Regions from separate parts of the Micromonospora sp. WMMD736 genome, predicted to be linked through region 1. Evidence: riboswitches for the same ligand, from Rfam matches in the RefSeq annotation. Region 1 holds a riboswitch; each other region holds the start of a gene.
What was found. Region 1 has a riboswitch for S-adenosylmethionine ahead of ACN269_RS00335 (hypothetical protein). Riboswitches for the same ligand answer to the same signal wherever they lie in the genome.

Region 2: another riboswitch for S-adenosylmethionine. It lies ahead of ACN269_RS17430 (aminotransferase class V-fold PLP-dependent enzyme); the one in region 1 lies ahead of ACN269_RS00335 (hypothetical protein).
Region 3: another riboswitch for S-adenosylmethionine. It lies ahead of ACN269_RS29870 (ABC transporter substrate-binding protein); the one in region 1 lies ahead of ACN269_RS00335 (hypothetical protein).
Region 4: another riboswitch for S-adenosylmethionine. It lies ahead of thrC (threonine synthase); the one in region 1 lies ahead of ACN269_RS00335 (hypothetical protein).

Annotation. Positions count from the first base shown of each region.
Region 1 covers NZ_JBMHMI010000001.1:59,512-67,195, reverse strand. The annotation lists gene ACN269_RS00345 (type I restriction endonuclease subunit R) at 1-2,461, shown strand, start outside; gene ACN269_RS00340 (protein kinase domain-containing protein) at 2,578-4,155, shown strand; SAM riboswitch class IV at 4,230-4,350, shown strand; gene ACN269_RS00335 (hypothetical protein) at 4,355-4,981, shown strand; gene ACN269_RS00330 (hypothetical protein) at 5,155-6,132, shown strand; gene ACN269_RS00325 (GIY-YIG nuclease family protein) at 6,092-6,838, opposite strand; gene ACN269_RS00320 (S9 family peptidase) at 7,121-7,684, shown strand, end outside.
Region 2 covers NZ_JBMHMI010000001.1:3,912,214-3,919,897, forward strand. The annotation lists gene ACN269_RS17410 (AI-2E family transporter) at 1-1,175, opposite strand, end outside; gene ACN269_RS17415 (GroES family chaperonin) at 1,334-1,672, shown strand; gene ACN269_RS17420 (hypothetical protein) at 1,753-1,920, shown strand; gene ACN269_RS17425 (PrsW family intramembrane metalloprotease) at 1,954-3,432, opposite strand; SAM riboswitch class IV at 3,456-3,576, shown strand; gene ACN269_RS17430 (aminotransferase class V-fold PLP-dependent enzyme) at 3,656-4,891, shown strand; gene ACN269_RS17435 (FUSC family protein) at 4,901-6,166, opposite strand; gene ACN269_RS17440 (metal-dependent phosphohydrolase) at 6,244-6,894, shown strand; gene ACN269_RS17445 (DUF4031 domain-containing protein) at 6,872-7,147, opposite strand; gene ACN269_RS17450 (FAD-binding oxidoreductase) at 7,204-7,684, shown strand, end outside.
Region 3 covers NZ_JBMHMI010000001.1:6,570,233-6,577,916, reverse strand. The annotation lists gene ACN269_RS29895 (2'-5' RNA ligase family protein) at 1-67, shown strand, start outside; gene ACN269_RS29890 (SDR family oxidoreductase) at 84-911, opposite strand; gene ACN269_RS29885 (hypothetical protein) at 1,223-1,408, shown strand; gene corA (magnesium/cobalt transporter CorA) at 1,416-2,546, opposite strand; gene ACN269_RS29875 (amino acid transporter) at 2,736-4,685, shown strand; SAM riboswitch class IV at 4,772-4,883, shown strand; gene ACN269_RS29870 (ABC transporter substrate-binding protein) at 5,307-6,032, shown strand; gene ACN269_RS29865 (amino acid ABC transporter permease) at 6,072-6,842, shown strand; gene ACN269_RS29860 (amino acid ABC transporter ATP-binding protein) at 6,839-7,582, shown strand; gene ACN269_RS29855 (hypothetical protein) at 7,609-7,684, opposite strand, start outside.
Region 4 covers NZ_JBMHMI010000001.1:3,936,480-3,944,163, forward strand. The annotation lists gene ACN269_RS17510 (GNAT family N-acetyltransferase) at 1-93, opposite strand, end outside; gene thrC (threonine synthase) at 330-1,616, opposite strand; SAM riboswitch class I at 1,627-1,762, opposite strand; gene ACN269_RS17520 (DMT family transporter) at 1,830-2,798, opposite strand; gene ACN269_RS17525 (ArsR/SmtB family transcription factor) at 2,890-3,195, shown strand; gene ACN269_RS17530 (DoxX family protein) at 3,263-3,712, opposite strand; gene ACN269_RS17535 (winged helix-turn-helix domain-containing protein) at 4,049-4,285, opposite strand; gene ACN269_RS17540 (hypothetical protein) at 4,534-5,037, shown strand; gene ACN269_RS17545 (hypothetical protein) at 5,059-5,391, shown strand; gene ACN269_RS17550 (DUF4232 domain-containing protein) at 5,474-6,073, shown strand; gene ACN269_RS17555 (ABC transporter permease) at 6,063-6,929, opposite strand; gene ACN269_RS17560 (alpha/beta fold hydrolase) at 6,929-7,684, opposite strand, start outside.

The DNA.
Region 1 (7,684 bases):
CGCCACGTCCTACCTGTGGGATGAGATCTGGCAGCGGGACAACTGGCTCGACCTGCTGGAACGCTTCGTCCACCTGCATCAGGAGAAGGTTGCGGGTGGACGTACCCGAAAGACCTTGGTCTTCCCGCGCTATCACCAGTGGCATGCGGTAAAGCAGCTGACCGCGCACGCAGCCCGGCACGGTGCCGGGCACAACTACCTGCTGATGGCGTCGGCCGGCTCCGGCAAGTCGAACGCCATCGCCTGGCTCGCCCACCGGCTTTCGTCGCTGCACACCTTGAGCGACCAGGACGCGCTCGACCCGGACGCGCTTGCGGCCGGCGTCAAGCCGGGCAGCGCGGTCTTCGACAAGGTCATCATCATCACCGACCGGCGGAACCTGGACTCTCAGCTCCGGGACACGGTCGGCAGCTTCGAGCAGACCGCCGGGCTCGTCGTGAAGATTGACGAGAAGCACGGCGCAAAGTCCGAGCAGCTTGCCAAGGCGCTCTCCCAGGAGACTGGCAAGATCGTCACTGTCACCCTGGCCACGTTCCCGGCCCTGAAGGATTACCTCCAGCGCAATCCGGCCGAGATCCGCGGTAGCCGTTTCGCGATCATCGTCGATGAGGCGCACTCCTCGCAGGCGGGTGAGGCGGCCACCGATGTGCGGCGGGTGCTACGCGACCTCGGCCTGGACGCCGACTCCGACGACGCGGGCGCGACCAGCGCCGTCGGGCCGCGCACCACCGAGGAAAAGCTGGCGGCGAGCGTCCGCAAGCGGCAGCGCAGCTCGAACCTCTCCTACTTTGCCTTCACCGCCACGCCGAAGCACAAGACCTTGGAGCTCTTTGGCACCCTCGGCGAGGACGGCAAGTACCACCCGTTCCACGTCTATTCCATGCGGCAGGCGATCGAGGAGGGCTTCATCCTCGACCCGCTGCGCAACTACGTCACCTACGACACCTACTGGAAGCTGGTCAACGCGAACCCGGACGAGCGGGAAGTCGACTCGTCCAAGGCGAACAAGGAACTCGCCCGGTACGCGCTGACCCACGACTCCACCGTCGCCCAGCACGCGCAGATCATCGTCGAGCACTTCCGGGCACACACCGCCGGACGGCTCGGTGGCCGGGCCAAGGCGATGGTCGTCACCGGATCCCGGCTGAGCGCCGTACAGATGTCCCGGGCCATCAAGCGGTACCTCGCCGACCGCGACTACCCCGACCCGGGCGTCCTGGTGGCTTTCTCAAACTCCCTCATCTACGAGGGCGAGGAGACCAGTGAGGTCAAGGAAAACGGCGGACTGGCGGAGCTTGCATTGCCAAAGGTGTTCGCGTACACCCGGGCCGACGACAAGACCGCCCGCGCCGGCACCGCCGCCGGCCAGCGCGAATACCGCATTCTGGTGGTCGCGGAGAAGTATCAGACCGGCTTCGACCAACCGCTGCTGACCACGATGTACGTCAACAAGAAGCTTCACGGTGTCTCTGCCGTGCAGACGCTGTCCCGGCTCAACCGCACCGCCGACCGCAAGAGCCAGGGCGACCTGGCGGTGCTGGACTTCGTCAACGACGCCGAGGAGATCAAGGAGGCATTCCGGCCGTATTTCGAAGAGGCCGAGACCCTCCCCTCGGACCCCAACCTGCTCTACACCGCGCAGAGCCGGGTGATGTCCGCGCAGCTACTGGTCGAGGCGGAGATGCAGGAGTTCGTCGAGGCGTACCTGGCGGCCGAGGAGCAGGCCGCCGGTAACGGGGCGAAGTGGGAAAAGCTGCACGCCGAGCTCTACCGGCACCTCCAGCCCGCCGTCGACCGCTTCGACGTGCTACTCAATCACGAGGACGAATCGGACTGGGAGGCTGCTGAGACGTTCCGCGGCGACCTCACCGACTACGTCCGCAAGTACGGCTTCCTCGCACAGATCGTCCCCTACGCCGACCCGGAGCTGGAACGGCTCTACCTCTACGGCCGACATCTGCTCAACCGGCTGGGTCGGCGGGGCGACGGGGGCGTTGACGTCGGCGAGGTCGACCTCAGTCACCTGCGGGTGGAGAAGACCGGCGAGCACGACGTCAGCCTCAACCCGGAGGGCGCCGCTGAGATGAAGGGGTTCGGCGACGGCTCCGGCGGGGCGAAGGAACCGGAGAAGTCCCTGCTCTCCGAGCTGGTCGACCGGTTCAACGAGCGGTTCGGCACCAGCTTCACCGACGATGACGTGGTCAAGCCGTTGAACGAGGCGATGGCCGACCCGAAGGTCCGCCAGGCCGCAGTCGCCAACGACGAGGAGAACTTCGGCCACGTCTTCGGGCCGGTCTTCGAGGAGAAGATGATGGACCACTTCGAGACCGCCGCCGACCTCGGTCGCCGCTACTTTGGTCCGGAGACCGACTTCCGTAGCTCGCTCAACCGCAGCGCCCGCAGCGCCGCCTGGCGACTGATCCGCCGGCAGGAGGGGGTCGTCGACGACGAGGCGGCCTGACCCACTGATGCCGTCGCGGCGCCAACGTGACACGCCGCGGCGGCATCCCTGGACGGTGATCGGTTCGACCGCAACACTGACCATCTGGCTGGGACAGTCGCAGGGGTGGGGGCAACGTGCGGGCAGAGCCGATCGGCGGTCGATACGAGCGGGTCGAGGAAATCGGCTCCGGCGGCATGGGGCACGTCTGGCGCGGCTACGACAGCGTCCTCGACCGTGAGGTCGCCATCAAGCTGATCCGCGTCGAGGCCGTGCAAACCCCGCAGCAGGCGGAAGAGTTCGCCAAGCGATTCCGCCGCGAGGCCCGCGTCACCGCACGCATCCAACACCACGGCGTGCCCCAGGTGTACGACGCGGTCCTCGATCGCTCATACGACCGGCTCTACCTGGTGATGGAGTTCGTTCGCGGCACCGCCCTGCGGGCCTTCATCGACCCACAGCATCCGCTGCCGGTTACCTGGGCAGCCGCTATCGCCGCGCAGATCTGCACCGTCCTCTCCCACGCCCACGCCATCCCCGTCGTGCACCGCGACCTCAAACCCGACAACGTCCTGGTCACGGCGGATGGGGCGATCAAGCTCCTCGACTTCGGCATCGCCGCCATCCTGCGCACCGACGTCACCCGCCTCACCGCAACCGGCAGCGCCCTCGGCACTCACCACTACATGCCGCCCGAGCAGATCCAGAACGCACAGGTCACGCCGCAGAGCGACCTGTACGCCCTGGGCTGCGTCCTGCACGAACTCCTCGCCGGGCAGCGGGTCTTCGCCGGCGGCAGCGACTTCAAACTGTGGCACCAGCACGTCACCGAGCCGCCACCACCGCTACGGACGCTCCGACACGACGTACCTGCAGCGATCGAGGAGCTGGTCCTCGATCTGCTGGCCAAGGCCCCCGAGGACCGGCCGGCGGACGCCTACGACGTCTACGAGCGGCTGCTGCCTTTCCTGCCCCTGCCTGGATCGGCACCGCCCGCCTCCGAGCACGCGAGCAGCACGATGCCCGACCCGACGCTGGTGTACCGCCGACCCAACGCGCCCCGGCACCGGCCGGCACCCGACCCCGTGGTCCCGGCGCCTCGCAGCGGCACGTCGGGCGCCGATCCGGCGGCGATCCTGAAGACCGAGGTTCGAGACGCGATCAAGGCTGCCGTTACCCAATCCGACGAGCTGCTGGACGACGAGCGGTTCGCCCAAGCCGCGGATGTGCTCGAGAGCGTCATCGGCCCCGCCAGCGACGCGCTCGGTGCTGAGAGTCCCCGCGTACTGGGCCTGCGATCACGGCGAGCCGCCATCCTCATCATCGGCGGGGACTTCCGGCGCGCGCTGCCGGAGTTCGACGCCCTCGCCGCCGCGTACACCCGTACCGCTGGCCCCACCAGCGAGGACGCGTTGGAATGCCTGCGGCAGGCAGCGCACTGCCGGGCGGAACTCGGCCAGGCCACCACAGCCCTGCGCCAGTTCCGGCAGGTGCTGACGCACGTGCGCGCCGCCTCCGGCGACGTCTCCCCCACGGCTCTCGACCTACGTTTCAACATCGGCATACTGCTGGTCTCCGAAGACAAGGCCGCCGAGGCCGCAGACGAGCTGCAACCGCTGCACGACGACCTCTGCGTTGTCTACGGCCCAGACCATGAACTGACCCGGGAGGTCGCCGACCTGCTTGCCCGGCTCCGACTCGCCGCCGACGGATAGTTCCGCCACCAGCGTGGGCTCAAGTCTCCCCCGCGGAGTTGCTCCCGGCCTCGATGATCTCTATGCTTCCTGGGCGTCAAGAGTGGTCAGCGTCAAGCCTCCCGGCTTGCTGACCCGGCAACCGCGCCACCCGCGCACGGTGCCTCCGGGGGAAGACCAGGCCGACCGCAAGCTGCGGTACGGCAAGAGCGGGTGCCTCATGGCACCGGAGAGCGAGTTCACCGTGCCGTTCGACGAGCTGGACCTGGCCGCCTTCGCGGTCTGCCTGACCTGCGGGCACCTCCGCGACGGTGCCCCGCGCGAACAGCGGTGCCGCTGCCAGCCCCGTACGCCGGAGTGGGAGCAGCAGTGGCAGGGCCAGGACATTCCCGGTGACCTCGACCTGTGTGTGTTGTGCGTCCGGGACACGGTGACCACCCGAACCCGGTGGTCGTGGCTGGCCTGCGAGACCTGCCGACACGTCTCGCAGGTCGTCGGAGAACGGTACGGCCACCGCGCCGCACTGCCGCTGGGCCGACACTCGATCATGAACGGCGACGTGGTCCAACCGCAGACGGCCACGACCACCGAGGTCGCCGCCTCGCTGATGGCCTCCGCACGGCGTGGTAACGAGCTGCGCGAGTGGCAGCAGGTGGAGTTCGACCGGCTCGCCGAGCCACTACGCCTGACTGCTTCGAGCGTGCCGCTGGCCGAGTGGCAACGGCACTCGCCGCTGTCGCTTGGGGCAAGCGTCGACGCTTTCGACCGCTACGGCGTCCTGCCCGTGCCCAACGACCTCAGCGGCCTCCGGCAGGCCCAGACCGAATTCCTGTCCACCGCTCGTTGATCGCCAGTCCAGCCGGCTGCTGTTGGGTACCCGACATCGCCAACAGCGGCCGCGCCGGACATCGTCCATCCTCGGTCCGGTGATGACGGGCAGCTCGAATGCCGCGGCGTTCGATAGCATCCGGCCATGATGGACAGTGGCGGGCAGCGACGTCGGCGCCTGGTGGTCGAAGCATGACCATCATTAGTGGTTGGCCGGCGCTGACCGTGGCAATGAGCGACAGAGCCTCGCCAGCGAGGTTGTTCATTCAGAAGCGGTTCGGCCGCTGGCAGGACCTGCAGGCACGGTATCGGGAATCCGTGGGCTCCCTTGTCGTGCCTGGGAGCCAGGCGAACCCTGGCACCATCGGCTCAGCCTTCGACTGGATGGTGCGCTTCATGGTGCATCCCAGACCGGATCTGCGCTTGGCACTGCTCGGCGCGCGCATTCCCCCACTCCGGCACGCGGTCCACGAACTGGCGCGCACGCTGAATTACTCCCGAAGCGGCGACAGCGTGGGGACCTCCCGGTTCACCGGGCCGGCCGCAGGCAGCGAAGCCGACCATCAACTCGTTGCCCGGGCCTGCTGGGCGCTGGCGCTCCTCACCGACCTGTACCGGGCCGGTCCCACACCCGGATCCCCGTTGATGGCCCTGGCCCCAAGGTCCATCACCGCTGAGAAGCTACTTGATCTCGCTCCACCTGCGGCTCTCGACGAGCTCCAGGCATTGCGCGCCTTCGCCGAGCGGAGCCTCCTGCCGTCCCTGTCGGCGCGGCATGGTGCTTGGACCCTCGGGCCGACCTTCGCCGGATCATCGCTGATGAACGCCGACGCCGACCTGATCGCCGCAGGCCTGCTGCTCGAACTCAAGACGGGCCTCGGCAGCAAGCGCCGCGACGGGACGCGGCGGTCATCATTGGAAGCGCCGACCATCATGCAGCTGCTCGGCTACGTACTGCTGGACTTTCCTGACGAGTTCGCCATCGAAGCCGTCGGCGTTTACAACGCCCGCTACGCACACCTGACGACGTGGCACCTACCGGAACTCCTGGCCGAGTTGGCGGGCCGGCCCGTCGACCTGATTGAAGAACGTGTCGCCTTCCATCAGCTGCTCGCCACGGGCGATCACGCTAGTCCTCGCGTCGGAGACCATCTATGTAGCCCTGGATGAGGGCGGACGCGTCGCGGAAGTCGAGGTCGAAGAACTCGCGATCCTTGCGCACCCGGTAAGGCGCCAATCGATCGTGCAGCTCAGCCTCTACTGACGGAGCGTCCGCGACCACCCATAAAGCGCGCACGCCATACGGGATAACGACGCCGGTCGCCCGGTTGATCTCCCTCACCCGCTCCTCGACGGTCCGCTCGGTGTAGCCAATCTTGAGCATCCGGGGCAGCTCGCGAGTCGACAGCATGTAGATGTAGCCAGCTCCTCGCGGTTCAAGCAGCTGTTCCCCGACGAATCCGGCCAGATGGACCTGCACGTCCGCGTCAGTCAGTAGCGTGAGCTGCTTCGCAGCGGTGACATCGTCGCCATCCCTGATTGCGGTGCGTAGGCGACCGAGCGCATCACCAGCTTGTAGGCAGCGCTTACGCCCGGGGCGGCCCAGCTGTTGCCACACGGTGAACCAGTCCCACTGGTCCTGCTTGTGACAGCGCGAGTAGAGCCCCTTGACTTCCGACAGGGCCTCCAGCAGTGACGGGCTGGACTCAATCGGGCCGTTCTGCAGGTAGCTCAGCACGGCCGCTACCGACCGACGTCGTTTCTGCTGGACCTCGGGCTTGACGGGGGCCATCCCGAAGCCCCACTTCTGCACGACCTGCACGCGATGGTCTCGAACTGGAGATGCCACGACCGCCTCCTCCTCCCGTAGCTTCATGCGCCGTCGGATGCGGCGATCCCGGCCACCTCAGCAGCGGCCGGAATGAGCGGGAAGAGTATCCAACACGACTCGCTGGCCGCCGAGCCGGAGCCCGTGCGGAAGGCCGCCCGCTTGCGAAGGAACACGCGACTACAGGCCGGGAGAGCGGAGCGGGCAAGATGACCCTCTGCGTGGTCTCCGGCCCTACTCGCGAGGAGACTCGGGCGGTCGCCCACGTGCTGGCCCGCGTCCGGCCCGCCGGGCCGGAAGTGGGTGACAATGGCATCCTGTTTCACCGCCATGAATCATCACGACGGATCGCTGGCGGCGTCGCCCGAGGAGGAGTCCGTGGAGTTGGCACCAGAATCTGATGCCGTCTCTGCAGCCAGCGCCGTTCGCGCGTCAATCGGCTTCGACCAGCTACGCAGGGTCGGGGATGCGCTGTACTGGCTGGAGTCCCGTCCGAGCTGCGCGAGCGGCCCGACCCTCGTGCGGTGGTCGGCAGACGACGGCGTGGCCGACGTAACTCCAACGCGTTTCGCCGTGACCAGCAATGTGCACGCCTACGGCGGTGGTACGTACGCCCCGAGCAGCGACGAGGTGTGGTGCGCCGGCGCGAACGGCCTCTACCGGGTAGCCGGAGGCAACGTCAGCCTGATAGTGGAGGACTCGTCGTCGTTCGGTGACCTGACGATCGGCAATGGCGAGCTACTCGCCGTACGGGAAACCGACGACGGTGACGCCCTGGTGGCGGTTCCACTCGTCGGTGCCCCGGCGATGCGGGTGCTTGCCGAGACTTCGGGCTTCTTCGGGGCCCCGCAACCCGGGCCGGGGATGCTGGCCTGGTTGCGGTGGAGTGAGCGG
Region 2 (7,684 bases), 3.9 Mb from region 1:
ATGCCCGCGAGCACCACGCCGGCCGCGATCCCGATGATCACCGCGAGCGGGTGGATGGCCACCGCCCGACCCATGATGAGGGGCTGGAGCACGTGCCCCTCGACCTGCTGCACACCGATCACCGCGCCCAGGATGATCAGCGCCGTGACCGGGCCGCTGTCGACGAGTGCCACCAACACGGCGACACCGCCGGAGAGCGCCGCGCCGACGATCGGGATGAACGCGCCGAGGAACACCAGGGCGGCCAGCGGGAAGGCGAACGGCACGTCGAAGATGACCAGGAAGATGCCGATGCCGACGGCGTCGATGAAGGCCACGAGCACGGTCGCGCGGACGTACGCGACGAGGGTCTGCCAGGCGGCCCGCCCGGCGTCGTCGACCTTCCAGCGGGCGGCCACCGGCAGCAGCCGGACGAGGAACCGCCAGATCCGGTTGCCGTCACGCAGGAAGAAGAACGTCGCGAACAGCACCAGCAGCGTGCCGGTCAGCACCTCCGCCAGCGTCGCCGCGGTGCTCAGCGCGCCGCTGGTGAACTTCGAGGTGTTGTCGTTGATCCAGCCCTGCGCCTCGTCGATGTAGCGGTCGAGCTGCGTGTCGGACAGGTGCAACGGACCCGTCTTCAGCCAGTTCTGAATCTGCCGCACGCCCTGCGACGACTTTTCGCTCAGCTCCGGCACACCCTGGATGAACTCGTTGACCACCAGGGTCAGCGTGCCGATGACGGCCGCCAGGCCGCCGACCAGCACCACGGCCGTCGCCATCGAACGGGGCAGCCGGGCCCGCAGCAGCCACCCCACGGCCGGGGCGAGCAGGGCCGAGAGCAGCAACGCGATGGCCAACGGGATGATCACGATCCGGACCGTGCCGACGATCCGGAGCAACGCCCAGGCCACCACGCCGATCACGATCAACCGCCAGCACCAGGCGGCGGCGATCCGCAGGCCGTGTGGCACGTCGGCGTCGTCCCGGCTGGACGTCGAGGTGTGCAGGTCCACCGGCGGCTCCGCGCCGACGACCGTGGCCTTCGCCGGGGCGGCGGGACCGGGGACGGCCGGCGAGGCGATTCCAGGCGACTCCGGGGCGTCGCTCGGCGTCTCCTGGGCGGCGCGAACCGACTGCTGTCCTGACTGGTAGGCGCGGCGCAGCCGCCCGCGTACCCGCTCGAAGCGGCTCAAGCGCACCTCCTGGCGAAAGAATCGTCCGCCCACGGCGACAGGTCGGACAGCATACGTCCGTTCCCGACACGGTAGGGCAGTTCCGCCACACAATGCCCGCACGACCATGGGCGTAACCACCGGCGGCCGGTCACCTGCGACACGGTAGCGTCTGCCCCGTGACCGCCGACCAGGATCTCGACTCCGGCCTGCCGATCCGCCTGCTGCACGACCGCGTGCTGGTGCGGATGGAGGGCAGCGAGGGCGAGCGTCGTTCCACCGCTGGCATCGTCATCCCGGCGACCGCAGCGGTCGGCAAGCGCCTCGCGTGGGCCACCGCCGTGGGTGTGGGGCCGAACGTCCGCGCCATCGTCTCCGGCGACCGGGTGCTCTTCGACCCCGACGACCGCTCCGAGGTCGAGTTGCACGGCCGCGGGTACGTGCTGCTGCGCGAGCGCGACGTGCACGCCGTCGCCGCCGAACGGGTGGAGAACGACTCCACCGGCCTCTACCTGTAGACCTCCCCGGGCCCGGCCGCGCCGTTTGTCGGACCGTACGACGGGAAGCCAGCCGGCGACCGTGGCCCTGGGGAGGGACGATGCCGGTATTCGTAAAGAAACTGCTGACCTGGGGCAGCGTCGCTTTTCTGATCTACTTCATGGCGTTCCGGCCGGACGGCGCGGCGCAGATGTTCAAGGCGATCGGCGCGGCGTTGGTCGCCATGGCCCAAGGACTCGGCGACTTCCTCACCACCCTGATGACCTGACCCCGTCGGCCGCGCCGGTAACGCCCGCCGCGCTCAGGCGTTACCGGGCGGCCACGGCGCGGCGGGGCGCAGACCCTGCCAGCCGGCCGGCGGATAGCCGACCGAGGGCGGCGGCGCGAGCACCACCGGGATGGGCACCACCGGCTCGTCGGGCGCGGACACCGATCGCTGCGTGCCGTCGGGAAAGCGCAGGTGGTACTGGCTGCCGTCCCAGACACCGGCCGGGGCCTGCGGGTCACGGCCCACGAAGTACGACCGGTACGCGGTGATCGCCTCCAGGAGCTGCCGCTCCTCGACGGCGGTCCGGTCCCGGTCGGCCGGCTTACGGTCCAGACCACGCAGCGACCCGTCGCGCAGCAGGGCCAGCCGGGTCGCCGCGAGCTGGTAACCGCGCATCGCCCGCACCCCGGCATCGCCCGCGACCCGCCGTGCCCAGGTCCGGGCGGCGTGCCGACGACCCAGGCTGCTGAGGGCGGCCACCTCGGGCGGGCTCAACCAGCCGGCGCGTACGTAGTCCGGCAGCGTCCGCTCGGTGAGCCGCCCCTCCCAGGCGCGCAGCCACACGGCCAGCCCGACGGTGCCGAAGAAGACCGGCACCATCAGGCCCAGGAAGCCGTACAGCATGATCACCGCCTCGCCGGTGGCCTGGGTGAGCGTGGGCAGCAGGTTCCACGTGCCGTGCAGCATCATCGCGAGCAGCAGGCCGGCGATCGGGGCCAGCACCCGCACCCGCCGGTCGGCGCTCCGGGAGGCCACGCCGAGCCCCAGACCGGTCATCGAGGTGAAGAGGGGATGGGCGAACCCGAACAGCAGGATCCGCACGATGAAGATGGCGATCACCTGCTGGGTGCCGGTCGCCGGGCCGTACCGGTCGGCGCCGGCCGCGTAGCCGTACCCGCCCAGGTAGAGGATGTTCTCCACCATGGCGAAACCGACCGCGGAGAGCCCGCAGTAGACCAGGCCGTCGGTGATCCCGGACCACTCCCGCCGCCGGAACAGCAGCAGCAGGATCGGGCCGAGCGCCTTGGTCAACTCCTCGATGAACGGCGCCACCAGCACGGCGGTGAGCGCCTCCGGCAGCCCCCAGTCGGCGAACCGCCCGGCGGCGAACTCGTTCACGTTCAGCGAGGCGGCGGTGGAGACGAACGCACCCCAGGCGAAGCAGAAGATCAGGTATTTCAGGGGTTCCGGTTCGTACCGGTCGAGCCAGAGGAAGCAGGCGACCAGCACCGGCACCGGCAGGATCGCGGCGCCCACCCCGATGAGCAGCGCGTTGAGCCCCAGCGACTGACCGAGCGTGATGACCATGAAGACCGCGCACGCGGCGATGAGCAGCACCACCGCGGCCAGCACCACGAACCGCAGCCAGCCGAAGCGGCGCGGCGGGATCCCGGGTGACCCGCCGACGGGCGGGGCCGCCGGCGGGTGCGGCGGCGACGGCAGGGGGGCACCGGGCGGGGTGTCGGCCATGCGGTCAGCGTAGCCATCCCCCGCCGGCTGGTCCGGCCGCATCCACAGCCGCTATGCTGCCCGCAGGTCACGAGCGCCAGCGTCAAGCCCCGGCTTGCTGGCCGGCAACCCTCGTCGAGTTCGCGGTGGGGTGCCCCGGGTGATGACCGGGCCCAGCCCGATCGGCGTGCTGGGCAAGCGCGGACCCCGTCCCGACAGCACACCCGGGGTCCCTGACCCCGGAGGTTCCGGCGTGTCCGTCACCCTCGTACCCTCGCTGCCCAGCCTGCCCGCCGTCGCGTCGCCGCGGTCGGCGGCGCTCGACGTGCTGGGCGTACCCGGCGAGATCAACCTCGACTACGCGGCCACCGCGCCGTGCGCGCGGGCCGCGGCCGACGCGGTCACCGAACTGCTGCCCTGGTACGCCAGCGTGCACCGGGGCGCCGGAGCGCTGTCGCGGCGCTGCACGCTGGCGTACGAGCGGGCCCGGCAGACGATCGGGGACTTCTTCGGCGCGAGCGCGGACGATCACGTGGTCTTCACCCGCAACACCACGGACGCGCTCAACCTACTGGCCCGCTCGTTGCCGGTCGGCACGACGGTGGTGACCTTCGCCGGTGAGCACCACGCGAACCTGCTGCCCTGGCCGCGCGGCTCGGTACGCCTGCCGGTGCCCGCCAACCCGGCCGGGGCGGTACGCGCTCTCGCCGCCGCACTGACCGAACTGCGCCGCGACAGCAACCCCGCGCTGCCGGTGCTGGTCGCGGTGACCGGGGCGAGCAACGTGACCGGTGAGCTGTGGCCGGTCGCCGAGCTGGCCCGGGTGGCCCACCGGCACGGCGCCCGGATCGTCCTCGACGCGGCGCAGCTCGCCCCGCACGCCCCGGTCGACAAGCACGCGCTCGACGTGGACTACCTGGCCGTCTCGGGCCACAAGCTGTACGCCCCGTTCGGCGCGGGTGTGCTCGTCGGCCGGGCGGACTGGCTGGACGCCGCCCCGCCCTACCTGGCCGGCGGCGGGGCGACCAGCCACGTCGGGCCGGCCACCCACGACGTGACCTGGGCGACCGGCCCGGCCCGACACGAGGGCGGCACCCCCAACCTGCTCGGCGCGGTGGCGTTGGCGGCGGTGTGCGCGGCGTTGACCGACGCCGACCGGGTCGCGCTCGCTGCCCGCGAGGAGGCGTTGCTGGCCCGGCTACGCGCCGGACTCGCGGCCCTGCCGCACGTGGTGGAGTTGCGGACCTTCGGTCCGGACGCGCCCCGGGTCGGCATCGTGTCGTTCGTGGTCGCCGGTCAGGACTCGGCCACGGTGGCCGCCCGGCTCGCCGCCGAGCACCACATCGGCGTACGGGACGGGTTGTTCTGCGCCCACCCGCTGGCCCGGCGGCTGCTCGACGAGGCCGCCACGCGTACCGGCCGGAAGGACCTTCCGCCGACCGCGCTGCGTGCCAGCATCGGTCTGGGCAGCACCGCCGCCCAGGTCGACCGGCTGCTCACGGCGCTCGCCGGGTTGGCCTGAGCCCCGCGTTCAGCCGACCGGCGGGGCGGTGGGTGGCTTCGGCGCGTCGCCCGGCTCGGCGGGTTCACCCACCGGCCGCTCCTGGTCCCCGAAGGAGGTGCGGATGCAGCGGTTCGCCTCCTCCTGTTCGATGCCGGAGGCCACCAGCAGGTCGCTGGCCGTGGTACGGATCTGGGCGACCACGACGCTGCCGGAGAAGCCGACGCCGGCCCCGTACGCGCGGCCGGCCTCGCTGACGGCCCGCAGCGACCGCTCCCGCGCCTTCTGTGGCTCCTCCCCCGCCGCGAACTCGTGTTTGAGCAGCCGGACCGACTCGGCGAGGTGGCCGATCGCGTCCGGCATGGTGTCGGGCACCGGCTCGTCGTCCTCGATCAGGGTGACGGACCGGCGGATCAGCGTGCCGGAGTTGCGCATCGCGCGGTCGATCGGGTCGGCGGCCTCCGCGTAGTGGACGAGTTCGTCGCGGCGGTGCCAACGGGCCGGTGACAGGGTGGCCGTCTCCTTCGCGCCCTCGATCGCCTCGGTCAGGGTGGCCAGCTCGTTCTTGTTGTCCCGCAGCCGTTCCAGCGCCCGCTGGATGGTGGCGCGGTCCCGGCCGCGTAACCCGTCGGCGGTGGCGTCGAGCTGCGCCGCGAGCAGGTCCAACGCGGGCCGGGCGGCCCGGTTGATCACCCGGAGCGGGTTCAGCGGCAGCAGCACCGCCGTGACCAGCAACGCGACGCCGCCGCCCAGGAACGCGTCGACGAAGCGGGGGATCTCCAGGTTCTGGGTGGACGGGCTCAGCGTCACGATCAGCACCGCCGTGGCCGCCGCCTGGATGACGATGGCCACGCTGGCCCCGGCGAAGATGGTGAGCAGGATCGCCACCGTGACCACCAGCCCGAGCTGCCAGGCGCCGGTGCCGAGGAAGTAGATCAGCAGATCGCCGACGGCCACCCCGACGCCCACCCCGACGATCAGCTCCACGGTCCGGCGGAACCGCTGGCCCACCGAGGCGGCCAGGGTGCCGACCGCGGAGATCGGCGCGAAGACCGGTTGCGGGTTGCCGAGCACCTTGTGGGAGACGAGGTACGCCAGGCCGGCCGCCAAGCCGGCCTGGACCGCCAGCCCACCGGCCATCCGCACCCGGTGCAGCCGGTCGTGCAGGGTGGCCCGGCCGCGGTGCTTGAGCTGCTCGGTGGCCTCGGCGATGCGCGCCCCGTCGACGTCCACCAGTCCGTCGCGCAGTGGCGCACGCCGCACCACCGGAGGTCTCTTGTCCCGGGCCGCCGCCATGGGCGCGACTACCCGTGGCAGACCCGCTGAATCCTCCCGCAGGCGTTCGGTGTGCGCGGATGCGGCAGACTCGGGCGGTGGCCGATCTGCTGGAGCGGTGGCGGGCGGCGGCGCACGGCGCCGGCGCACGACCGGACGAGCACGCGACCGTGACCGGTGAGCGGCTGCTCGCCCGCTGGCGGGAGCCGCACCGGCACTACCACACCGTCACCCACCTGACCGCCGTACTCGACGTGGTGGACCGCCATGCCGGGCTGGCCGAGCGGCCCGACCTGGTCCGGTTGGCGGCCTGGTGCCACGACGCGGTCTACGACCCCCGGGCCGCCGGTGAAGCCAACGAACGGGACAGCGCGGAACTGGCCGGGAACCTGCTCACCGGGCTCGGGGTGCCGGAGCCCGCGGTGACCGAGGTCCGCCGACTGGTCCTGCTCACGGCCGGGCACCGGGTGTCGGCGGAGGACTCCGACGGCGCGCTGCTCTGCGACGCCGACCTCGCCGTGCTGGCGGCCCCGCCGGCCGTCTACGACCGCTACGCGGCGGCCGTCCGACGGGAGTACGCGCACGTGCCCGACCCGGCCTTCCGCAGCGGCCGGGCCGGCGTCCTCACCGGGCTGCTGGAGCTGCCCGCGCTGTTCCGGCTGCCGCCGCTGGCGCAGCGGTGGGAGGTGCCGGCCCGCGACAATCTCCGTCGTGAGCTGGCCACTCTCACCGGGTCGGCGAATCGTTGAGGTGCTTCGGGCGGCGCAGACCGGCGTCGCGCAGCAGCCGGACCAGTTCCCGGCTCGGCACCACCCGCGCGCCGAGCCACACCGCCGCCGCGAAGCGATCGGCCGGGATGTCGTAGTGGTCCCGGTCGAAGCCGCGTCGGGGTGCGCCCAACGTCTCGGCGAAGGCGTGCAACTCGGCGTAGGAGACGTCGCTGATCAGGTGCGACCAGAGCCGACCGCGCCACGGCCAGGCAGGCCGGTCCAGGTAGAGCATGTCGCCAAAGCTAACCCGCGTTGATGACCGCTGACACACGGCTTAGCCTCGGCGGCATGGCCCCCACCGGACTCCTCGACGACCTGCGCGCCGCCCTGGGCGAGAACGCCGTGCTCACCGACCCGGACCTGCTGCGCGTGCACCAGCGCGACGAGGCCGACCTCTGCGCTGCCGGCGTACCCCTCGTGGTGACCCGTCCCCGGACGACCGAGCAGGTGGTCGCGGTGGTCCGGGCGGCGGCCCGGCACGGCGTACCGGTCGTGCCGCAGGGCGCGCGGACCGGGCTGGCCGGCGCGGCGAACGCGGTGGACGGTTCGGTGGTGCTCAGCACCGTCGCGATGGACGAGATCCGGGAGATCGACCCGGTGAGCCGGATCGCGGTAGTCCAGCCGGGCGTGGTCAACGCCGCGCTGGCGCAGGCGGTCGCCAAGCAGGGACTCTGGTACCCGCCGGATCCCGGCTCCTGGGAGTCGTCGACGATCGGCGGCAACGTGGCCACCAATGCGGGCGGCATGTGCTGCGTGAAGTACGGCGTGA
Region 3 (7,684 bases), 6.5 Mb from region 1:
GACGGCGACCGTGGTCGGCGCGGCGCTCACCGACCACGCCCGCGATATCGCCCACCCGCTGCCCTAGGCGGTCCGCCGGTCCCTCAGGGGAGGGTGTGGTGGCCCGCCTTGATCACCTGGTCGTACTCGCTGCGTCGGGCGTCGTAGGCGGGCTCCAGAAACGCCTCCGAGTCGGGTCCCACCGGCAGCCGCAGGGGCGGCGCGTCCATCTGCCCGAGCCGCCAGACCACATCGGCGAAGAGCTCGGGGGAGTTGATCTCCACTTTCGTGTTCATGCCCTGTAGCGCGCCGAGCATGCCCTCGCTGACCGCCAGGTAGTCCGGAATACGGCTCTCCGGCATCGCCAGATTGGCGCTGTAGTCGGTGGCGAAGCCGCCCGGTTGCAGGATGGTCACCTTCACCCCGAGGTGCCCGGCCTCGGCGGCCAGCGACTCGGCCGCCCCCTCCAGCGCGAACTTGCTCGCCGTGTACGCGGCGAGCCCCGGGAAGGGCACCGCGCCGGAGACCGAGCTGACGAAGACGGCGTGCCCGCCGCGCTGCGCCCGCCACACCGGCAGCACCGCGCGGGTGAGCCGCCACGGCCCGAAGACGTTGGTGTCGAACTGCGCGGCGATCTCCGCGTCGGACACCTCCTCGAAGGTGCCGAACTGTCCGTAGGCCGCGTTGTTGACCAGGACGTCGATGCCGCCGAAGGCGTCCACCGCCCGCTCGACCGCTGCCGCGCACTGTTCCGGGTTCCGTACGTCGAGGGCGACGGCCAGCACGTTGTCCGGATGCCGAGCCACCAAGCCGTCCAGGGTGTGCGGTCGCCGGGCCGTCGCCACCACCTGCTCACCCTCGGCCGCGAGCCGGGCCGCCAGAGCACGGCCGAGTCCACTCGAACACCCCGTGATCAACCAACGCTTTGTCATGGCCCTCGATCCATCTATCCAGTGCGTCACTTGGCGATTGCAGAGTGTCAGAGGTGGGCGGGCCGGTGAAGGGCATCGACCGTCGCCAAACTGATTCGTCAGATATTCGCCAGAGCGCTGTCGGGGCGAGTTGTCCGGTTTGGCGGGCGTCAGTCGGGAAACCGAAAACAGGGGGTGCGGACCCGGCCCGACGTGGGATGGTTCGACGTGGATGCCGTACCGGTGGCGGCCCGCGTACGCGGGCCGCCCGGCCGGGCGCGCGGGGCACACCGCGTCGCCCGCGGCGGCTTCGACGAGGAGAGGCAGGGCCCATGCAGGCTCAGCGCAGGCCACCGCGGAACGAGCGGAGCCAGACCAAGCACGACCGCACCGGCGGTGGCATGACCGGTGCCGCCACCCCGCTGACCATCTGGGCCGCCGCCGTGCTGCTCGGTCGCATCGGTGCCGGCGACGACGACCTCGAGGACGAGCGGCACATCCTGCGCGGCATCGAGTGAGCGTCGCTCACAGCCAGCCGCGACGCTTGAAGACGAGGTAGAGGGTGCCGCAGACCAGCAGCATGAGCAGGAGCGCGAACAGGTAGCCGAAGCGCCAGTTCAACTCGGGCATGTGCACGAAGTTCATCCCGTACACCGTGCCGATCAGGGTGGGGGCGAACAGGATCGCGGCCCACGAGGAGACCTTCTTCAGCTCCTCGTTCTGCGCGTAGCTGGCCGCCGTCAGGCTGCGCATCTCCTCGTTCTGCTGCTGCGACACCAGGGTGGCGTTGACGGTGAGGATGTTCTGCAGCAGGTGTCGGAACCCGTCCACCCGCTCCACCACCTGGGTGAGGTGGTCGGTGACGTCACGCAGGTAGCGGCGCAGTTCCTCGTCGGCGCCGTAGCTGCCGGCGCCGGCCGCCAGGGAGTCGAGCATGCCGAGCAGTGGGCGGGCGGCCCGCTGGAACTCGATGACCTCCCGGCTGAGCCCGTAGATGCGCCGGCTGGCGTTCGGGTCACCACCGAACACCTGGGTCTCGATCTCGTCGATGTCGTTCTCCAACCCGGCGACCACCGGCGCGTACCCGTCGACGACCTGGTCCAGGATCGCGTACAGCACCGCCTCGGGACCCCGGGCGAGCATCGGCGCGTCGGCCTCCATGCGGCGTCGTACCGCGGCCAGGTCGGGCGCCTCTCCGTGCCGGACGGTGACCACGAAACCCGGCCCGATGAACAGGTGCAGCTCGGAGAACTCCACCTCCTCCCGCAGGTCGTCGTAGCGGGCGGCACGCAGGACCACGAAGAGCGTGTCGCCGTACCGTTCCAGCTTCGGCCGCTGGTGGGCGTTGATCGCGTCCTCCACCGCCAGGTCGTGCAGCCGGAACTCGCGCGCCAGCGAGGAGATCTGGTCGATGTCGGGCCGGTACAGCCCGATCCAGGCCATCGCGTGGTCCTGCGTCTGAAGGCAGGCGTACGTCTCGGCGAGCCCGACCGGTGAGGCGAACCGGTGTCCCCGGATGTAGACGGCACTGTCGACCAGACGGCCGGCGGACGAGTTGCCCGGCTGCGCCGGCGGGACGGGCCCGACCCGCGCCTCGTGCTCGTCGAGCTGACGGCCGAAGCCGTCGCCCCGGCGGAAGCGGCGGCCACCAACCACGAGCCCGCTCCCCTCCCGGCACTGCCCGGCCCGGGGTTCGGGACGGGGGCCCTGCTTCCCCGGTGCTCCCGACCCGAAACCCGGGGCCGGGTCGCTGCTCCCGGCGGACGGGTTCCGCACACCGCCGGACGGACGTCGACCACACGGCGGATACTCGCGGTGACCATGGGCGGGACGGGGGTGACGCCGGTGGAGGTGAACAGACGTGCCGGCCGGCGGACCGACCGGTTACGACGCTGGCTGCTCGCCGACGGGTCGCGCCAGCCCACGCCGCAGGGCCTGCACGCCCACCCACAGGAGGACCGGCACCACCCGTGGTGGCGGGTGATGTGCCTGACCGGCGTGGACTACTTCTCCACGCTGGGCTACCAGCCGGGCATCGCGGCGCTGGCCGCCGGAGCGCTCTCGCCGGTGGCGACCCTGGTGCTGGTGCTGGTGACGCTGCTGGGCGCGCTGCCGGTCTACCGGCGGGTGGCGGTGGAGAGCCCGCACGGCGAGGGCTCGATCGCGATGCTCGTACGCCTGCTCAGCTACTGGCCCGGCAAGCTGTTCGTGCTGGTGCTGCTGGGCTTCGCGGCCACCGACTTCATCATCACCATCACCCTGTCCGCAGCCGACGCGACCGCCCACATCGACGAGAACCCGTTCCTGCCCAGCGGCCTCAAGGGACACGAGGTGGCGGTGACGTTGCTGCTGGTGGCCCTGCTCGGCGCGGTGTTCCTCAAGGGTTTCGGCGAGGCCATCGGGATCGCCGTCGTGCTGGTGGCGGTCTACCTGACGCTGAACGCGGTGGTGATCGGCGACGCGCTGTGGCGGGTGGTCAGCCACCCGAGCGCGGTCGGAGACTGGACGAACGCCCTGACCACCGGACACGGCGATCCGCTGCTGGTGGTCGGGCTGTCCCTGCTCGTGTTCCCGAAGCTGGCGCTGGGCCTGTCCGGCTTCGAGACCGGGGTGGCGGTGATGCCGCACATCCGGGGGGACCGTCAGGACTCGGAGGACCGGCCGTTGGGCCGCATCCGAGGCGCGCGACGATTGCTCACCACCGCCGCCGCGACGATGAGCGTCTTCCTGATCACCAGCAGCGTGACCACCACCGTGCTGATCCCGCCCGAGGCCTTCCAGCCGGGTGGGGCCGCCAACGGCCGGGCGTTGGCCTACCTGGCCCACCAGCATCTCGGCGAGGTTTTCGGCACCGTCTACGACCTCTCCACCATCGCGATCCTCTGGTTCGCGGGGGCGTCCGCGATGGCCGGGCTGCTCAACCTCGTACCCCGGTATCTGCCCCGCTACGGCATGGCGCCGACGTGGGCCCGCGCGGTCCGGCCGCTGGTCCTGGTCTTCACCGGCGTGGCGTTCCTGATCACGATCATCTTCTCCGCCAGCGTCGACGCGCAGGGCGGCGCGTACGCGACCGGGGTCCTGGTGTTGATCACCTCGGCGGCGACGGCCGTGACCCTCGCGGCGCGGCGACGGCGGCAGCGCGGACGCACGGTCGCGTTCGGTGCCATCGCGGTGGCGTTCGTCTACACCACGGTGGCGAACGTGGCGGAGCGGCCCGACGGTGTGAAGATCGCCGGCTGTTTCATCGGCGCGATGATCGTGGTCTCGGCGCTGTCGCGGGTGGCGCGGGCGTTCGAGCTGCGGGTCGACCACGTCCAGCTGGACGAGTTGGCGACCGCGATGATCGACGAGCGCTCCGGACGCCGGATCCGTCTGGTCGCGCACGAGCCGGAGCGGCGCGACCTCGCGGAGTACCGCGACAAGCTGGCCCAGACCATGGCGGACAACGACTTTCCCGACGACAGCGACGTGATCTTCGTAGAGGTCCGGGTCACCGATCCGTCGGATTTCGAGACGGAGTTGCTGGTACGCGGCAGCGTGGCGCACGACCGTTTCCCGGTGCTCAGCCTGGCCAGCTCCGCGGTGCCCAGCGCGCTGGCCGCGCTGCTGCTGGAGATCCGCGACCGCAGCGCGCGCCGCCCGCACATCTACTTCGAGTGGACCGAGGGCGGCCCGGCTCGCAACGTGCTGCGGTACCTGGCGTTCGGGCAGGGCGAGATCGCCTCGGTGACCCGGGAGATCCTGCGTCGTCAGGAGCCGGACCGGACGCGCCGACCCCACGTCCACGCCGGTTGACCAGCTCGCCGCGCGCGGGTCGGGGCTGGTGAGCGTGGTCATATCGGCTGGACGGACGACCGGTGGGCGCTGCTAGCCTCGGCGCAGGTCATGAGCGCCAGCGCGAAGCCCCGGCTCGCTGGCCGGCAACCCTCCTCCGCGGTGGGGTGCCCCGGGTGAAGACCAGGCACCGGCGGGACGTCGGTGCAAGCGTGGCCTGGCACCCAGGTCAGCACCAAGACCCGGGAGACCGCATGCACATCCTCAGCCCCACGCCACCGGCAAGCCGGCGTACGCCGGCCCTGACCCGGCGTCGCCACGTGGACCTGATGCGAATGCGCAGCGCGGCGTGTACCGCCGCCTGAAGCGCTGAGCCCCCCTCCCCGCCCCACCCCACCCTCCCGACCCTTCTTCGCGTTGATCATGAAGTTGTTGCCCGCTCGACCGGCGTGTCGTGGCAATAACTTCATGATCAACGGGGTCGACGTCACCCTTTTGGAGAATTTTGTGCGTAGTTCTGTTGGTTTGAGGATTTTTGCGGCCGCTGCTGTGGTTGTTGGTGGGTTGAGCGCCTGCGGCGGTAGCGGCGGCGGCGGGTCGGCTGGCGATGCGGGGAATCCGTACGGTCTGGCGCAGGCGGGTGTGCTGCGGGCCGGGACGCTGACGGACGCCCCGCCCAATGTGTACCTCAAGGACGGCAAGTTCACCGGCTTCGACAACGACCTGCTGACCGCCGTGGCCGGCAAGCTCGGCCTGAAGGTCGAGTTCGTCGGCACCGACTTCTCCGCGCTCCTGTCCCAGGTCAACAACCACAAGTTCGACGTCGGCAGCTCCTCGATCACCGTCACCGAGGCGCGCAAGAAGACCGTCGACTTCGGCAACGGGTACGACTTCGGCTACTTCGGACTGGACGTGCCGGCCGGCTCGCCGATCAAGGATTTCGACCAGCTCACCGGCAAGCGTGTCGTGGTGGTGCAGGGCACCGTCCAGGACGACTACGCCACCGGCAAGCAGCTCGACCCGGTCCGCGTACCCGACTACAACGGCGCGATCAACCAGCTCAAGGCGGGCACGGCCGACGCCTGGATCGCCCCGGCCGAGATCGGCGAGAAGTCCGCCGCCGACAGCAACGGCAAGATCACCGTGGCGGCCAAGCAGCTCAGTCCGGCACCGACCGCGTACGCCGTCGCCAAGGGCAGCGACAAGCTGCGCGAGGCGCTGAACAAGGCCCTCGACGAGGTCATCGCCGACGGCACGTGGAACCGGTTGCAGGCCCAGTACTACCCGGGCCGGCCGATCCCGGCCGACTTCACGCCGGGCAGCGGCACGGTCGCGGCGCCGTCGGCGTCCGCGTCGGCCGCGTCCTGACCCGGTGACGAGCGAGCAGGGCGGTAGGAGAGGCGAACGATGGATCCGTTGAGCACCCTGTGGGAGACGTTCTTCGACGTCGACGCGATGCGCGAGGCGCTGCCCGAGATGCTGACCGTCGGGCTGCCCAACACGCTGATCCTGGCGGTCTCCGCCGCCCTGCTCGGCACGGTGCTGGGTCTGCTGCTGGCCGTGGCCGGGATCTCCCGCAGCCGGTGGCTACGCTGGCCGGCGCGCGTCTACACCGACGTGTTCCGGGGGCTGCCGGCCGCGGCGACGATCCTGTTGATCGGCGTCGGGTTGGCGCCGCTGGGCATGCAGGTGTGGGGGCCGGACCCGTACCCGCTGGGCATCCTCGCGCTGTCGCTGATCGCCGCCGCGTACATCGGGGAGATCTTCCGCGCCGGCATCCAGTCGGTGGAGGCCGCCCAGCTGGAGGGTGCTCGGGCCCTCGGCTTCTCCTGGACCGACGCGATGCGGCTGGTGATCATCCCGCAGGGCATCCGGCGGGTGCTGCCCGCCTGGGTCAACCAGCTCATCGCGTTGATCAAGGACTCCAGCCTGGTGTACTTCCTCGGCCTGGTGGCCAGCCAGCGCGAGCTGTTCCGCATCGGGCAGGACTACGCGGCCACCACCGGGAACGAGTCCGCGCTGCTGCTGGCCGGACTGTTCTACCTGGCGCTGACCGTCCCACTGACACACCTCGTCAACTGGATCGACCGGCGGCTGCGCGACGGCCGGAACCCCGTCGCGCCGGACGAGGACGACGAGCCCACGCTGACCCCGGCCACGGAAGGAGACCGGCGATGACCACCGCCACCACCACCTCGGTCAGCCTGCGGGCACACGACATCCACCTGGCCTTCGGCGCGAACCGCGTACTGCGCGGCGTCGACCTGGACGTGCCCCGGGGCGCGACGGCGTGCGTGATCGGACCGTCCGGCTCGGGCAAGTCGACCCTGCTGCGGACGCTCAACCGCCTCATCGAACCCGACCGTGGCGACGTGCTGCTGGACGGACGCAGCGTGCTACGGGACGACCCGGACGCGCTGCGCCAGCGGGTCGGCATGGTGTTTCAGCAGTTCAACCTCTTCCCGCACATGAGCGTGCTGCGCAACATCACGCTGGCGCTGCGCCGGCTGCGGGGGCTCGGCCCGGACGAGGCGGCCCAGGTCGCCCGCGCGCAGCTGGAGCTGGTGGGGCTCGCCGGCAAGGCCGACGCCCGGCCCGCGCAGCTCTCCGGCGGTCAGCAGCAGCGGGTGGCGATCGCCCGGGCGCTGGCGCTGCGACCCGAGGTGATGCTCTTCGACGAGGCCACCTCGGCGCTCGACCCGGAGCTGGTCAAGGGGGTCCTCGGAGTGATGGCCGACCTGTCCGCCGCCGGGATGACCATGGTGGTGGTCACCCACGAGATGGGCTTCGCCCGGCAGGTCGCCGACACGGTGGCCTTCATGGACCGGGGCGTGGTGCTGGAAGCCGGCCCACCGGAGCGGATCTTCGAGGGGGCCGACCATCCCCGACTGCGTCGCTTCCTGGCCCAGGTGCTCTGAGGGGCCCAGTGCTCCGAGGGCGGCGCTCAGCCCGCCTGGATGCTCAGGTGCGCGGCGAACGCCTTCAGGTCGCCGAGCAGTTCCAGGATGGCGTTGCGGTAG
Region 4 (7,684 bases), 3.9 Mb from region 1:
CAGGTCGGCCTCGGTGGCCGCCGCGCCGATCCGGTACGCCTCGTCGACCGCTGCCCGGTCGGCGCCGTCGAACGGCACGATCGTGATGCTCATGCGGGCGAGCCTGGCAGGAGCAAAAGCGACAGGGCCAGCGATTATTCGCTGGCCCTGTCGAACGTGGTCGGGAGGGACACTCGCACAACGCCTCCGGCGTTGGGTCGCAAGAACTTCAAAAGTCTTCGGCGAAATGCCCTCCCGCACGGAGCATCTTGCGCCGTCCGGTTCCTGCCGTCAAGTCCTGGGCGGCGGGTTTTCCACACTCACAGCGAAAATCCAGTCACCCGGTGGATTCAGCCGAGCAGACCGGCGTCCCGGGCGGCACGCAAGGACGGCTTGATCTGGTGGGTCGGGCCGACCTGGGCGGCCACCGCGTCGATCGTCTTCAGACCTTCGCCGGTGTTGAAGATGACCGTCTCCGCCGTCGGGTCGAGCCGGCCGGACTCGACCAGCTTGCGCAGCACCGCCGCCGTGACGCCGCCCGCCGTCTCGGCGAACACCCCGGTGGTACGGGCCAGGTCGCGGATGCCGGCGCGGATCTCGTCGTCGTCGGCGTACTCCATCCACCCGCCGGTGCGGCGCACCGCTTCCAGGGCGTAGAGGCCGGCGGCCGGGTCGCCGATGTTGAGCGACTTGGCGATGCCGGTGGGCTTGACCGGGGTGATCGTGTCGGTGTCGGCGTGCAGCGCGGCGGCGATCGGGTTGCAGCCGGCCGACTGCGCCCCGAAGACCTTCCAGCCGCCCGCCGGGGCCTCGACCAGGCCGATCTCGACCAGCTCGGAGAAGGCCTTGTCAATCTTGGTGAGCAGTTCTCCGCTGGCCATCGGGATGACCACCTGGGCGGGGATCCGCCAGCCGAGCTGCTCGGCCACCTCGTACCCGAGGGTCTTGGAGCCTTCCGCGTAGTACGGCCGGACGTTCACGTTGACGAACGCCGTGTCCTCGAACTCGTCGGTCTCCACCAGTTCGCCGCAGAGCCGGTTGACGTCGTCGTACGACCCGTCGATGGCGACCAGCTCGCCGCCGTACACGGCGGTGGTGATGATTTTGCCCTGCTCCAGGTCGCTGGGGATGAAGACGATCGAGGGCACACCGGCGCGGGCGGCGTGCGCGGCCACCGAGTTGGCCAGGTTGCCGGTGGAGGCGCAGGCGAACCGGCTGAACCCGAGCGCCTTCGCGGCGGTCAGCGCCACCGAGACGACCCGGTCCTTGAACGAGTGGGTCGGGTTGGCGCTGTCGTCCTTGACCCAGAGCGGCGCGGTTATGCCCAGCTCGGCGGCGAGGTGCGGGGCCGCCACCAGCGGGGTCAGGCCCGGGTCGAGGGTGACCCGGGTGGTCGGGTCCTGGCCGGCGGGCAGCAGTGCGGCGTACCGCCAGATGTTGTCCGGGCCGGCCTCGATCTGCTCGCGGGTGACCGTGGCGAGGGCCGCGGTGTCGTAGTCGACCTCCAGCGGACCGAAACACTCGTAGCAGGCGTGCTGGGCGGCGAGCGGGTAGCGGGCCGAACAGGCGCGGCAGACGAGGGCGCGGGCGGGGCTGGCGGAGGTGTCGATGCCGGAGGCGGCGAGCGTCGACGTCATGTCGAGAGTCCTCTCATCTTTCCCCGCATCGCACGGTGCGGCGGGGACGGAATTGGCACCTGCCCCGCCGGTCGCTCAGCGGTGAGCGCGCGGGGTGGTTGCCGGGGCGTCGTCGGGCCGTATCCCTCAGCCCCTCTGGATGAGGTATGCAGTTGTGCCGTCGAGTCTAGGCAACGTTGCCCGGCGCCTCCACCGGGCATCCCAGCCAGTGGGTCAGCGGGCGGCCACCGCCACCGGGTCGACCACCGCGACGGGATCGGTGACCGCCGTCGGCCGAGGCGACGACGAGGGCCGGGGGCGGGTACGCGCGGCGAGGTTCGCGGCGACCAGGGCGGCGATGGTGATTGCCGCGCCGACCAGTTCGATCCCCTCCGGCCGGTAGCCACGGGCGATCTGCACGACGAACGTGGTCACCGGGACGAGGTTCATGAACAGGGCGGCGTTTGCCGCGCCCAGCCGCTGCACGCCGGTGTTCCAGGCCAGCACCGCGACGACGGCGGCGACGAGCACGGCGTACGCCACTTGTGGGGTGACCGCCACGAGGTCGGCGGCGGCCGGCGCGTGCTGCCACCCGACGGCGTCGGCGCCGATGCTCGCGGCCAGCATGGCGGCCGTGCCGGCGAGCGCGGTCAGGGTGGTGAAGCGCAGCGGTGACCAGGTGCCGAACCGGGTCGCGCCGTGGGTGTAGATAGCCCAGCCGAGCACCGCCCCGATCATCATGAGGCCGCCGAGACCGAACTGACCGAGCCCGGCCAGGCTCCCGCGGGTGATCACCAGGCCGACGCCGAGGAGCGCCACCAGGGAGAGGGCCAGCAGGGCGGGCTTCGGCCGTACGCCGTCCCGGGCCCACCGGACCAGCTGGGTGATGATCGGGGTGGTCGCCACGAACAGGGAGATCTGCTGCGGGGCGGCGTGCTCCAGCGCCAGGTTGGTGAGCAGGTTGAAGCCGGCGAAGCCGACCACGCCGAGCACCACCACCTCGACTCCCCGACCGCCGAGCCGCAGCGCGGCCGAGCCCTCCCGGATCAGCAGGATGCCGACCAGGATGACGGCGGCGAACAGGTAGCGGGCGGTGGTCAGGTTGAGCGGGTCGACCCTCGCGAGCGCGGTGGCCAGGATCGGGAACATCGCACCCCAGGCGAGCGCGGCGAGCAGTGGGTAGGCGGCGGCGCGGGATCGCATCGTCAGCTCCAATGTTCGAGTATCTTCGAACCAACGACACCGACCATAGGGTGTTGTTCGATCGTTGTCGAACAAGGGTTAGACTGGTCACATGGAGCCGCACGAACCCGACCTGACCGCCGTACCGGTAACCGCCGTACTGGCCGCGCTCGCCGACGACGTGCGGTTGCAGATCGTCCGGGCGCTCGCCGAGGGCGGCGAGGCGGCCTGCGGCAGCTTCGACTTCGGCGTCTCCAAGGCGACCCGCAGCCACCACCTGAAGGTGCTGCGCGAGGCCGGCCTGACCCGCACCCGGGCCGCCGGCACGAGCCGCCTGGTCCGACTGCGCCGCGACGAGGTTGACGCGCGCTACCCGGGCCTGCTGGACGCGGTCCTCGCCCCCCGCCCGCCGGCCTGACGGCCGACACGCACGCGTCGCCGGAGCCGACACGCCATGGCTCCGGCGACGCGCGTCACGGGTGCGGTCAGGCGTTCACCGGGCTGGGCTCGGCCATCGCCGGCGCAGACTCGTCGGCGCGACGCTTGAAGAGCAGCGAGTCGAGCGCCCACGGGCCCGAGCCCAGCGTCGCGACCAGCAGGAACGACCAGCAGAAGAGGGCTGCCAGCTCACCGCCGTTGCGCAGCGGCAGCAGGTCGTCCGGCTGGTGCACGACGAAGTAGGCGTACGCCATCGAGCCGGACGCGAGCAGCGCGGCGGGCCGGGTGAAGAGCCCGGCCAGCACCAGCGCGCCGCAGATGAGCTGGATCAGGGCGGCCCACCAGCCCGGCCAGGTGCCGAGCGGGATGGCCTTGCCGGTCATCGGGTTGCCGCCGAACAACCCGAAGACCGAGGAGAGTCCGTGCAGCGTGAACAGCAGGCCGATCACGATGCGGAACAGGGACAGGGTCGGCCCGCCGAGCCGAGAGACGTTCATGGAGACCTCCATCGAAGGGAACAGATCTCTTCCATGGTGGGGCCTCAAGCCATCGATGTTAATAAATTCCTTGCTAGTGGGAAAATCCCCGTCGGTAGCACCCAGGGCGCAGTGCGGGATCTACAGCTTTGCCCTAATTTGATCCACACGCGGCAGTAGCTCTCGCGCACTGGGAGCGCTCCCGAGTCCTCAACGTACCGGCTGGCGTGGTGCCCGTACACCCTGTCGAGCTGCCCCGAATATGGGGCAAGCGTCCGCCTCCGATGCGACGACTCGGTCGAGGTGGGCACCTGACGTACCGACCGCCGTCGGGCCGACCTGCGCCCGGTCCACCCGTTATGACTTGCCGGGATCCAGCTCCTTGACGAAGACTCCGCGCCCCGGTGCGCCGACAACGACACCCCGGTCACGCAGGAGCGCAACGGCACGCGCTGCAGTCGAGAACGACACCGAGTAGAGGTCGGCGAGCTGCGTGTAGGAGGGCAGCTTGGCACCCGGCTCATACTCGCCGGCCTTGATACGAGCGGCGACGTCCGCAGCGATGTCGACATAGCTCAGTGGGATCGCGGGCATGGGCGGTCCTCCCGGGTTGGCAATCCCATCTGATCACGACACGCGATCCACCCTCAAGAACATGGTTGACCTATGTCACTAGGTGAAATAGCGTGAGGATGAGCCTCCCGGGTTGGCACCAGGGCTGGTTCATCACTCCGGGAAGCCCCGGACCCACGCCGGGGCAGCGCACAGGGCGGCTCGAATGTCCCCCATTCGAGCTGGTTGTCGCGCTGCCCCGGCACCCCACAACCGAGAGGAGGCCCACCGTGACCGTGACCGAGGCGAGCGCCGCCTGGGAGGTCGAGCAGGTGACCGGCGAGCTGCGCGAGACGTACCTCGCGGTGGCCGCCGCGACCGTCCTGTTGGAGCGGACCAGCGCCGGCTGCGCCCATCCGGCGATCCGGCACGCGCGGCGTCGCGGAGACGACGCGCTCGACCTGGCCGCTGATGCCGAACGGCAACTCAGCGACGGCGTGAGCCGGCTGCGCACGGCAGCCGGCCAGCCCAGCATCGGAGACCTGGTCGAGGTACTGGACACCGCCCGCGAGCAGTTCGGTGCCGCCGCCGCGCGGGTCGGTCAGCTTCCGGCCCGGATCAGCGCAGCTCGGCAGCAGCTCGCCGATGCCGGTCAGCCCGACCTGGCCGCCGAGACGGCGAGTGGGCAGTGGTCCCGGGCCGCCGAGCAGCTCGACCTGATGGCCGAGAGCCTGACGGCGGCAGTGGAGGCGCTCACGTCGTACACCGAAGGGTTGTCCGGGTCGACCGCGTAAGCCCAAGCCGGAGGGAGCAGCATGACGGAGTACGAGGTTCCAGCACGCTGGATCGTGCACCTACCGACCACCCTGACCAGCATCGACGGCGCACGGGCGCTGGCCGAGGCGCTGCGCGACTCGCTCGGGCACGTCACCGCGATCGACTTCGGTGAGACGACGCTGAGCGAGGAGGACCGCCAGTTCGTGCGTACCCGCGTCTGGTGCGACCACCGACTACCCGGCGGCGCGCGCTGTGCCCTGCCCATCGACCATGGTGGCGGGTTGTGCGACTCACGGCCGGACACATCCCCGATGCGGACGCCGGCCGGAGGCAGAGCTGCCCCATATCTGGGGCAGCTCGACAGCGTCTGAACAGGGGACGGCAGGTCGAACCCAGAGCGAACGACGACCGCCCGGGCAGCGGCGGACCACGGCCGTCGGCGAGGATCGAGGAATGATCTTTCGCAACGTCAGCGGGCGACGGGTCGGCGTGGCAGCCGCTCTGCTGGTCACGCTCAGCGCGTGTGTGCCGCGCGATCACGCGGGGCAGGGCGGCGACCCGACCGGCCCGCCGCCGAAACCGTCGAGCCCCGCCCCGTCGGCGAGCGCCGAGCCCGTACCCACGTGCCCGGCGTCCGGCGTCCGGATCCGCTCGACCGGTGGGGACGCCGCGATGGGGCTGCGCGCCCTCGGCCTGGAGCTGGTCAACTGCGGCGACCGCCCCTACCGGCTCGACGGCTACCCGACGGTGTGGGTCCTCGACGAGCGGCGCAAGCCGATCATCCTGAGCGTGGTGAACGGGGCGCAGGGCATCACGTCGGGCTTCGACCAGCCGCCGCAGCCGATCACGCTGCAAGAAGGCGAACGGGCCGTCGCCACCGTCCTGTGGCGCAACCTGGTCACCGACTCGACGGTGGTGGCCACCGACGGGGCGTACCTGTCGGTGGCGCCCGCCGCTGGTCAGCCGGCCGAGGAGGTCGACCCGCACGGCCCGGTCGACGTGGGCAACACCGGGCGGATCGGCGTCAGCGCCTGGCGGACGCCTACGACGTGATGTCCTTGCGGGTGAAGCGCCAGAACGCCAATCCCCAGAACAGCGTCGCGTAGCTGATCGCCGAGATGGTGCCGCGTACCACGTCGTCGGTCTGCACCGGCGTGGACAGCAACCCGAGCCAGGCGGTGCTGAAGTGGGTGGGCAGGAAGTCCCGCAGCACGCCCAGTGCGGTGATCTGGTCCAGGATGCTGGACAGGATCCACAGCAGAACCGCGCCGCCGACCGCGCCGAGCGCGGCGTCCGTCGTCACCGACAGCAGGAACGCCAGGCCGGCCACCACCAGGAGTACGACCGCCAGGTAGCCGAGCACCGCCAGCAACCGCAGCAGCCCCTCGCCCGGCTCCAGCTCGGCGGCAACCGTGCTGCGCAGCGGCGACCAGCCGTAGCGCAGGGTGCCCGCGAGCAGGGCGGTACCGGCCAACAACGCCAGGGCCAGCCCCGAGTACGCGAGCGCGACCACCAGCTTCACCGTCAACAGCCGCGCCCGGGGCACCGGGATGGCCAGCAGATAGCGCAGGCTCCCCCAGCTCGCCTCGCTCGCCACCGTGTCGCCGCAGAACAGCGCGACGACCACCACCAGCAGGAACGACGCCGACACGAAGATGGAGAAGAGGGTGAAGTTGAGCCCTCCCGAGGTGGCCAGGTCGACGAGGCTGGCGAACTCGTTGTTGCCGTTGTCGTCGTCGCCGCCGGAGTTGAACTGGAAGGCGATCAGGATGATCAGCGGCAGCAGCACCATGAACCCGAGCGCGAGCTGGGTCCGCCGCCGGGACGCCTGCCGGCGGAACTCCGCCGCGAAGGGCATGGTGGCCGACGGCCGGTAGCCCCGGGCCTCGCCCGCGTCGACAACTGACATCACCGGTCACCGCTTCCCCGAGAGTTCTCGCCCACCAGGGCGAGGAACGCGTCTTCCAGGCGTCGCCGGGGCACCACCCGGTCCACCCCGATGCCGGCGCGCACCAGCTCGGCCACCACCTCGCTGCGGGCCGTGCCGTTGGTGTCCACCACCAACTGCCCGTCGCTCTCCGGCAGCACCCGTACGCCGTGCAGCCGGTCCAGCACGGCGCGCGCCGCCGCCGGATCGGTGACGTCGAACAGCACGCTCGGCGACTCGCCCACGATCTCCTGGACCGGTCCGGAGGCGACGATCCGGCCCTTGTTCACCACCACCGCGTGCGTGCAGGTCTGCTCCACCTCGGCCAGCAGGTGACTGGAGACCAGCACCGCCCGGCCGTCGGTGGCGTACCGCTGGAGCACCCGGCGCATCTCGGCGATCTGCGGCGGGTCGAGCCCGTCGGTCGGCTCGTCCAGCACCAGCAGCTCGGGCAGGCCGAGCATGGCCTGGGCGATGGCGAGCCGCTGCCGCATGCCGTGGCTGTAGTTCTTGATCTTCCGGTGCACCGAGTCGCCCAGCCCGGCGATCTCCAACGCCTCGTCGAAGTGCGCGTCCTCGGCCGGTCGTCCGGTGGCCCGCCAGTACGCCCGCAGGTTCGCCAGGCCGGAGAGGTGTGGCAGGAATCCCGGCCCCTCCACCAGCGCGCCGATCCGGGACAGCACCGGCGAGCCGGGCACCAGCCGACGACCGAACACGTAGATCTCGCCGGCGGTCGG